DNA from 2 places in the Streptomyces finlayi genome. Region 2 is predicted to be linked to the other one. Evidence: riboswitches for the same ligand, from Rfam matches in the RefSeq annotation. Region 2 holds a riboswitch; the other holds the start of a gene.
The links. A riboswitch is a leader RNA that binds a small molecule or an ion and turns the genes downstream of it on or off. The one in region 2 is predicted to bind S-adenosylmethionine.

Region 1: another riboswitch for S-adenosylmethionine. It lies ahead of thrC (threonine synthase); the one in region 2 lies ahead of F0344_RS27555 (aminotransferase class V-fold PLP-dependent enzyme).

The regions. Positions count from the first base shown of each region.
Region 1 is NZ_CP045702.1:3,324,835-3,329,239, reverse strand. Features, by position in the region: gene F0344_RS15315 (alpha,alpha-trehalose-phosphate synthase (UDP-forming)) at 1-287, opposite strand, end outside; gene F0344_RS15310 (hypothetical protein) at 366-560, opposite strand; gene F0344_RS15305 (glucosyl-3-phosphoglycerate synthase) at 598-1,548, opposite strand; SAM riboswitch class I at 1,701-1,828, shown strand; gene thrC (threonine synthase) at 1,847-3,139, shown strand; gene F0344_RS15295 (MoaD/ThiS family protein) at 3,169-3,444, shown strand; gene F0344_RS15290 (cold-shock protein) at 3,882-4,088, shown strand.
Region 2 is NZ_CP045702.1:6,023,764-6,028,168, reverse strand. Features, by position in the region: gene F0344_RS27565 (rhomboid family intramembrane serine protease) at 86-838, shown strand; gene F0344_RS27560 (Lrp/AsnC family transcriptional regulator) at 835-1,116, shown strand; gene F0344_RS27555 (aminotransferase class V-fold PLP-dependent enzyme) at 1,183-2,559, opposite strand; SAM riboswitch class IV at 2,751-2,867, opposite strand; gene trpD (anthranilate phosphoribosyltransferase) at 2,949-4,013, opposite strand; gene qcrB (cytochrome bc1 complex cytochrome b subunit) at 4,136-4,405, opposite strand, start outside.

The DNA of each region.
Region 1 (4,405 bases), 2.7 Mb from region 2:
ACGAACCAGAGCACCGAGTTCGCGATGCCGTTGTACGCGTCGGCGTGGAGATCCGCGTCGATGTCGAGCATCCGTACGCCCTCTTCGGCGACGCCCTGCCTGACCGCCTCGCGGTCGCCGTCGCTCAGGGCCGCGCACACCCACAGTTTGTCGTCGACCGCGCTGAGGCCGGAGACCAGTCCGCCTCCGCCCCGTTTCGATGTGAGTGAGCCGTCCTCGCCCTGTGTGTACGACACGGGGCCGCGGTTGGACGCGACGAGAACCTGGGCAGCGTGCTCGGAGACCATGTACCGGAACCTAGCCCGTTCCGGAAGCCCCCAAACGTGAGTACGGCCTCCGGCCGGACGGGCCCGTGCTCCGGGCCCTCAGCCGTGGTCGCGTCCACGCCCCCGCCCGCGCGTCGCCGCGCGGGCGACCGCCCCGGCCCCGGTCAGGGCGAACCCGAGGCCGCCGAGGAGCCACAGCCGCTCGCTGGTGCCGCCGGTATCGGCGAGGACGGGCAGGACAGCGGCGTACCCGGGCAGCCGGCGCACGGCGACCCTCAGTCGAGGAAAAGCCATAAAAGTGAAATATAGGGGACTTTTATGACTGAACCGATTACGCCGCGCGACGCACCAGGTACTCCTCGACGTCCCGCATCGGAGGCCGCTCCTCCGTATCGACCGCAGAGGTGCACGGCACGAAGCCGTTCTCGCCCCGCTCGAACTGCGTGAGCACCGGCCGCACCAGGTGGCCCCGGGAGAGCCGCAGCTGCGCGGTGCGGTAGATCGTCGCCGCCATCCTGCCCAGCGCCTGACTGTCCTGGTTGCGGTGTTTGCGTATGCCGACGTCGACCTGCGCCAGGGCGTCCAGTCCCACCAGGTGCAGCGAGTCGATGAGCAGGCCCAGCTCCACTCCGTAGCCGACGGGGAAGGGCAGCTGCTCCAGCAGGGAGCGCCGTACGGCGTACTCGCCGCCGAGCGGCTGGACGAAGCCGGCCAGCTGCGGCCAGTGCAGATTGAGCAGGGGCCGTGCGACCAGTTCAGTGACACGACCGCCCTGACCGGCGGTGTTTCCCAGCGGTCGGTCGTACATCGCCTTCACGAACTGGACCGAGGGGTCGGTGAGGAGCGGGCCGACGGTCCCGGAGACGAAGTCCGCCGAGAAGTCCTTCAGGTCGGCGTCGATGAAGCAGACGATCTCGCCGCTCGTGACCAGCAGTGACCGCCACAGGACCTCGCCCTTGCCGGGGAGGGTGGGTATTCGGGGCAGGATCGCGTCCCGGTGGACCACCCGGGCTCCCGCCTCCGTGGCGACCCGCCCGGTCGCGTCCGTCGATCCGGAGTCGATGACGACCAGCTCGTCGATCAGCGGCACGCGCTCCATGAGCTCGCGCCGGATCGTCGTCACGATGGCGCCGACCGTCGCCTCCTCGTTGAGGGCGGGCAGGACGACGCTGATGCTGCCGCGGTGGGGGTCCCGGGACCTGGCGGCCGCGAGGCGATCCAGCGGACGATCGGCGGCCGACCAGGAACGCCTGGTCAGCCAACGCTCCACCTCTTCGATCACGTCGAATCTCCCTGCGTGTGATCCATCTCGCGGTTCGGACGACTGGTTCAACCGTCCGAGGCTTCGGTTACAGTCTTGAACAACGCGGACGACCCTCGCATCTCGGGGTCCGCCCGCGAACAAACGCCTGGATCACTGATCCAGTGCCATAGCGCTCATCCAGAGGGACTGAGGGAACGGCCCGTTGAAGTCCCGGCAACCCCCCCATCGACCGCGAGGTCACGGTGGGGAAGGTGCCAAATCCGTCTTGTGGCGAAATTCGCCATGAGGAAGATGAGGAGAAAGGGCCTCCGCCAGCATGGCTGTGCAGACTGAAACGACGAACACCCCCTCCACTGTGGATCTCGGTCCCGCCGCGGCGCTTTCCTGTCGTGAGTGCGGCGAGCGTTTCGAGCTCGGCCCCCTGTTCGCCTGCGCGTCCTGTTTCGGGCCGCTCGAGGTGGCGTACGACCTGCCGAGCGGCTCTCCCGACGAGCTGAAGAAGCGCATCGAGGCCGGACCCGACAACATCTGGCGCTACGCGCCGCTGCTGCCGGTCCCCGCCGATGTCGCGGACAAGCCCAACCTCAACCCCGGCTTCACCAAGCTGGTCAAGGCCGACAACCTCGCCCGTGAACTGGGCGTCACCGGCGGCCTGTTCGTCAAGGACGACTCCGGGAACCCGACGCACTCCTTCAAGGACCGGGTCGTCGCGATCGCCGTCGAGGCCGCCCGTGCCTTCGGTTTCACCACGCTCTCCTGCTCCTCCACCGGCAACCTCGCCGGCGCCGTGGGTGCCGCCGCCGCCCGTGCCGGTCTCCGCTCGTGCGTGTTCATCCCGCACGACCTGGAGCAGGGCAAGGTCGTCATGGCCGCGGTGTACGGCGGTGACCTGGTCGGCATCGAGGGCAACTACGACGACGTCAACCGCTTCTGCTCCGAGCTCATCGGCGACCCGCTCGGCGAGGGCTGGGGCTTCGTCAACGTCAATCTGCGTCCGTACTACGGCGAGGGCTCCAAGACCCTCGCGTACGAGATCTGCGAGCAGCTCGGCTGGCGGCTGCCCGACCAGCTCGTGATCCCGATCGCCTCGGGCTCGCAGCTCACGAAGATCGACAAGGGGCTCCAGGAGCTCATCAAGCTCGGCCTGGTCGAGGACAGGCCGTACAAGATCTTCGGCGCCCAGGCCGAGGGCTGCTCCCCGGTGTCGGTGGCCTTCAAGGCCGGTCACGACGTCGTGCGCCCCCAGAAGCCGAACACGATCGCCAAGTCCCTCGCCATCGGGAACCCGGCCGACGGCCCGTACGTCCTGGACATCGCCCGCCGTACCGGTGGCGCGGTGGAGGACGTGAACGACGAGCAGATCGTCGAGGCGATCAAGCTGCTCGCGCAGACCGAGGGCATCTTCGCGGAGACCGCGGGCGGCGTGACGGTCGGCGTGACGAAGAAGCTGATCGAGGCGGGTCTGCTCGACCCGGCGCTGACCACGGTCGTCCTGAACACGGGAGACGGTCTCAAGACGCTCGACGCGGTGGCCGCGACCTCGCAGGCGACCGCGACGATCCGGCCGAGCCTGGACGCGTTCCGCGCGGCCGGCCTCGCCACCAGCTGATCACCCGAGACCGAAGGAAGGCACCCACCATGAGCGTCAAGGTCCGCATCCCCACCATCCTCCGCACCTACACGGGCGGCCAGGCCGAGGTTCCGGCCGAGGGGAAGGTCCTCTCCGAGGTGATCGACTCCCTGGAGAAGAACCACCCGGGCATCGCCGCCCGCGTCCTGGACGACCAGGGCAAGCTGCGCCGCTTCGTGAACGTGTACGTCAACGACGACGACGTGCGCTTCGAGGGTGGCCTGGACGCGGCCACCCCGGACGGTGCAGGCGTCTCGATCATCCCGGCCGTCGCCGGAGGCTGACCGCCGGGCCGGCGCCGTACGCCGGCATTCACAGCGTCACCCCCAGTTGCCCCCTCCGTGAGAGAAACGGAGGGGGCAATTCTGGATGGTTAGACGCGGTAGAGTTGGGAAGTCCCCTCCGCTGCCCGTGCCACGCGACATATGAGAATGCGCCTGGTCGCGATAAGAAGCAGCCAAAGTGTGCGACCCCTTTGAGCCATAAGTCACCTTTGTCAGGCCCGACTTGCCCAGGAATCTCATAAGTTCCCCACAAAGGGGCGATCGGTCGCGCCCAGAATTCTCGTCCGACTGACCTGTTGCAGAGGGCAGTTGGGCAGATACATTCGGCCGCGGTCGACGCGTTCCGGCGCACACACCCTCTCCTGTCGGAGGGTGAGTTCTGACCCGGGCCCGCGAAGTGCGGTCCTGTGCAAGGGCCAGAAATAGGGGAGTTGGACATGGCTCAGGGCACCGTCAAGTGGTTCAACGCGGAGAAGGGGTACGGCTTCATCGCGGTCGACGGTGGTGCGGATGTTTTCGTCCACTACAGCGCGATCCAGATGGACGGGTACCGCACCCTCGAAGAGGGTCAGCGAGTTGAATTCGAAATCTCGCAGGGCCAGAAGGGGCCGCAGGCAGACATGGTCAAGCTCGCCGTCGGCTGAGTTCGGCGCAGTCGGCCAACGACACCACTCACGCGCGTAGGGCCCGTACCCCCAGGGGTGCGGGCCCTCCGTGCGTGCCGGGGTGTCTGGCCCCTCGGGGCGTCCGGGGACGCAGGGCGAGCCCCTCCGCGCGCCCCCCTGCGGCCCGTTTGTTTGTCCACATCCCGAGGGGGACGCTTGCACTCGCAGGGGTCGAGTGCTAATCATTGGCGTTAGCACTCTCCAGGTGAGAGTGACAGAAACTTGGACCGGGCCGGTGAGGCTCGGAGGCTGTGCGGGGCAAGGAACCGCACAGCCGCCGGCCGTCCGTCGCGGGC
Region 2 (4,405 bases):
TGCCGTAACCCTACGGCCTCAGGCATACCCCAAGACACGGCGAGGCGGTCTGTCCCGTTCTCCCCCTGTGCGTCATGCTCTGCGCATGACCGATTGGCGGGAAGTCGACTGGCGGAACAGGGCCAGGAGGATTCGCGAGGCGGCCGCGGCGGACGGAGCGCCCGTCACCTACGGGCTCATCGCGCTGTGCTGCGCCGTCTTCCTGATCAGCCCGCTCTCCGGGTTCAACCTCTCCTACGGCACGGCCGACCGGCTGCTCGCCGCACAGGCCGCGTACTTCGAACGGTGGGGCGTGATCCCCAGCGAACTGTGGGGCGGCTCGGCGCACGCGATTCTCACCCCGCTCACCGCGCTGTTCGTGCACGGCAGCTGGCTGCACCTGCTCGGCAACATGCTGTTCCTGTACGTGTTCGGCGCGATGGCCGAGGAACGCATGGGCCACCTCGGGTTCGCCGTCTTCTACCTCTGCTGCGGGTATCTGGCCCTGCTCGTCTTCGCGGCGGCCCACGCCGAATCCGACCAGACCCTGGTCGGCGCGTCCGGGGCGATCTCCGCGGTACTCGGCGCGTTCCTCTGCCTCTTCCCCAAGGTGCGGGTCACGAGCATCTTCCCGTTCCTCTTCTTCCTGCCGCTGCGCTTCCCCGCCTGGATCGTGCTGATCTTCTGGTTCACCCTTCAGTGGCTGGCGGCGCAGAGCGTGGGAAACAGCCCGGGCGTGGCGTATCTCGCCCATGTCGCGGGCTTCGCCGCCGGGTTCCTCTGCGCCTGGGTGTGCTGTCGCCGTGGGGCTAGAGTGAAGTCTCCAGCCACGGCCACCGAGGGAGAAAGCCAGCCGTGATCACCGCGATCGTGCTCATCAGAACCAGCGTGGACCGGATTCCGGAGATCGCCGAGGCCATCGCCGCGCTGGACAGTGTCAGCGAGGTCTACTCGGTCACCGGTACGTACGACCTGATCGCCATGGTCCGCGTGTCCAAGCACGACGATCTCGCCGATGTCATCCCCGGCCGGATCAGCAAGATCCCGGGCGTCGAGGGAACCGACACGCATGTCGCGTTCCGTACGTACTCGCAGCACGACCTCGAAGCGGCCTTCGCGATCGGCCTGGACGCCTAGGACCTCACGCGGCACGCGGGCCGGGCACGGGTATCGGTTCCGTGCCCGGGCGGTGTGCCGCGGCTGTCAGACCTGGGCCGTCCCGCGGTCCGGGACGCAGCGGCCGCCCTCCGTGCGGTAGCTCCACCGGGCGCCATCGCGCACGAGCTCCTTGACCGCCCGTACGAAACGTTCGACGTGCTCGTCCGGCGTACCGGCCCCGAAGCTGACCCGGATCGCGTTCAGGGACTTCTCGCCCGGCTCGGACTCCGGCGCACCGCACTCGCCCGGGTCCCGCGCCTCGCCGCCCAGCAGCGTCCGCACCAGCGGGTGGGCGCAGAAGAGTCCGTCCCGGACGCCGATCCCGTACTCCGCCGAGAGCGCGGCGGCGAAGTGCGAGCTGTTCCAGCCCTCGACGACGAACGAGATGACGCCGACCCGCGGGGCGTCATCGCCGAACAGGGAGAGCACCCGCACCTCCGGGACCTCGGCGAGTCCGGCACGGACCACCGAGACGAGGTGCTGCTCACGGGCGACGAGGGTGCCGAAGCCCGCCTCGGTGAGCGCCTTGCAGGCGGAAGCGATCGAGTAGACACCGATGACATTGGGCGAACCGGCCTCATGGCGGGCCGCGGTGGTGTGCCACTCCACGTCCACGCCGCCGTCGGTGCGCCGGGCGACCTTGCGGGAGGCGCCGCCGCCCGCGAGGTACGGCTCCGCGTCCTGGAGCCAGTCGGCGCGGCCCGCGAGGACTCCCGAGCCGAACGGCGCGTACAGCTTGTGTCCGGAGAAGGCGGCCCAGTCGACGTCCAGCTCCGTGATGTCCACCGGGTGGTGGGGGGCGAGCTGCGCGGCGTCGAGCACGATCCGGGCACCGTGGGCGTGGGCGGCGGCGGCCAGCTCCCTGACCGGCCACAGCTCACCGGTGACGTTCGAGGCACCCGTGACGCAGACCAGCGCCGGGCCGTTGGGGCGGCGCCCGACGAGCGCCCGCTCCAGGGACTCGACGGCCTGCCCGGGCGTGCGCGGGGCGTCGAGGCAGGTCACGCGGGCGTCGCGCCAGGGCAGCAGCGAGGCGTGGTGCTCGGTCTCGAAGACGAACACCTCGCAGTCCGCGGGGAGCGCGGCGGCGAGCAGGTTGAGGGAGTCGGTCGTCGAACGGGTGAAGACCACCTGGTCGTCGGCCCGGCAGCCGAGGAACTCCGCGACGGTCCTGCGGCTGCTCTCGAAGAGATCCGTGGAGAGCTGCGAGAGGTAGCCGGCGCCCCGGTGGACGCTGCCGTAGTACGGGGCGTACGCGGCGACGTCGTCCCACACCCGCTGGAGTGCCGGGGCGCTGGCCGCGTAGTCGAGGGCGGCATACGCCACTTCGCCCCCCGTAACGAGTGGAACGGTGACGTCCTTGCCCAGAACCGGCAGCGATGCACAAATGGGCCGGTCGAGGGCAGCGGCGGAGACAGACATGGCGAACTCCCGTAACAGGCAGGCGAATTCCGCGCGCCGAGGCGTACGCCGGCAGCGCAGGAGAAGAAGGAGGTGCGCGGAGGAGGGCCAGGGGTCTTCAAGACCCTTCTGGAGCCCTAACGCATTCGCTTGCTCACAAGGGGCTCCCTAGGGACCAGGACCCCGGGGGTTGGCATGCACAGATGCCGAGGGGCCCGCGCTTGCCGCAGACCTCGCTGCCTGCGGCCTGGTCTTCACCCGGGGCACCCCGCCACGGACGGAGGGTTGCCGGACAGCGAGCCGGGGCCTATTCGCTGTCACTCATGACCTGCGCAGCATCTTGCCACACGTACGCACAGACGCAAGGCGCGGTCCGGCATCCGGACCGCGCCTTGCGTCTGCCGCCCTGGTCAGGCGTTGCTGGCCGCCACCCAGCGCTCCAGTACGCGCTTGGCCGCACCGGAGTCGATGGACTCATTGGCCCGTACGATCCCGGCGGCGATCTGCTCGTTCAGCGTGCCCGGCCCCGCGTCCAGGGCGACCAGCGCCGCGGCGGTGTTGAGCAGGACCGCGTCGCGCACCGGACCGGTCTCGCCGTCCAGCAGCCGGCGGGCGACATCCGCGTTGTACGAGGCGTCGGCGCCGCGCAGCGCCTCCACGGGCACCAGCCGCAGGCCGACGTCACGCGGATCGAACGCCTCCTCGCGCACCGCACCGTCCCGTACCACCCAGACCCGTGACGTCGCCGTGGTGGTCAGCTCGTCGAGGCCGTCGTCGCCGCGGAAGACCAGCGAGGAGTTGCCGCGGTCGGCCAGCACACCCGCCACGATGGGCGCCATCCGGAGGTCGGCGACGCCGACCGCCTGGGCGCGGACCTGGGCCGGGTTGGTGAGCGGGCCCAGGATGTTGAACGTGGTCTGCGCGCCGAGTTCCCTGCGGGCCTTGGCCGCGTACCGCAGAGCGGGGTGGAACTTCACGGCGAAGCAGAAGGTGATGCCCGCTTCCTCCGCGACCTGCACGACCCGCTGCGGCGTCAGTTCGAGGTTGACGCCCAGCTTCTCCAGGACGTCGGACGCCCCGCTCGCCGAGGAGGCGGCGCGGTTGCCGTGCTTGACGACCTTCGCGCCGGCTCCCGCGATGACGATCGCCGACATGGTGGAGATGTTGACCGTCTTGGCCAGGTCGCCGCCGGTGCCCACGATGTCGACCGTACGGCCCGGAACGTGGATGGTGTTGGCGTGCGCGTACATGGTCCGTACGAGCCCGGTGACCTCGTCGACCGTCTCGCCCTTGGCGCGCAGCGCGACGGCGAAACCGGCGATCTGCGCGTCGGTCGCCTCACCGCTCATGATGCGGTCCATGGCCCACGCGGTGTCGTCCGATGTGAGGTTCTCGCCGCGCAGCAGCGGGTTCAGCACGCCCGGCCAGGAACGAGCCGCCACGCTGTCGCCGCCGTCCGGGGTCACAACGTTCATGGTCCGCTCCTGGGGTCCACAGCCGATAAGGGATCGGCTCCACCTTATCCAGCCCGGGAGGCGGCAAAGAGCCCCGTCCACTCGATGGACGGGGCTCTCGCTGTGGCGATCGGTTCAGGTGATCAGTGGTGGCCGTGGCCGCTGGTGATCTCCTTGTACTCCTCGGCGGTGGGCTTGGCGATCTGGTTGTCCTCGCCGTAGTAGCCCTTGCTGAGCTTGATACGCAGCTTCTCCACCGGAGAGACCTTGCGCTTGACGCCGTTCTCGTCGACCGCCGGGCCGATCTCGGCCGGCGTGTACTGCTCGTGCGCGGTCAGCGTGTGCAGTTGGCCCGGGCTGAGCGGCTCGTGGATCTCGACGAACTCACCGTGCGGCAGGCGCTTGATGATGCC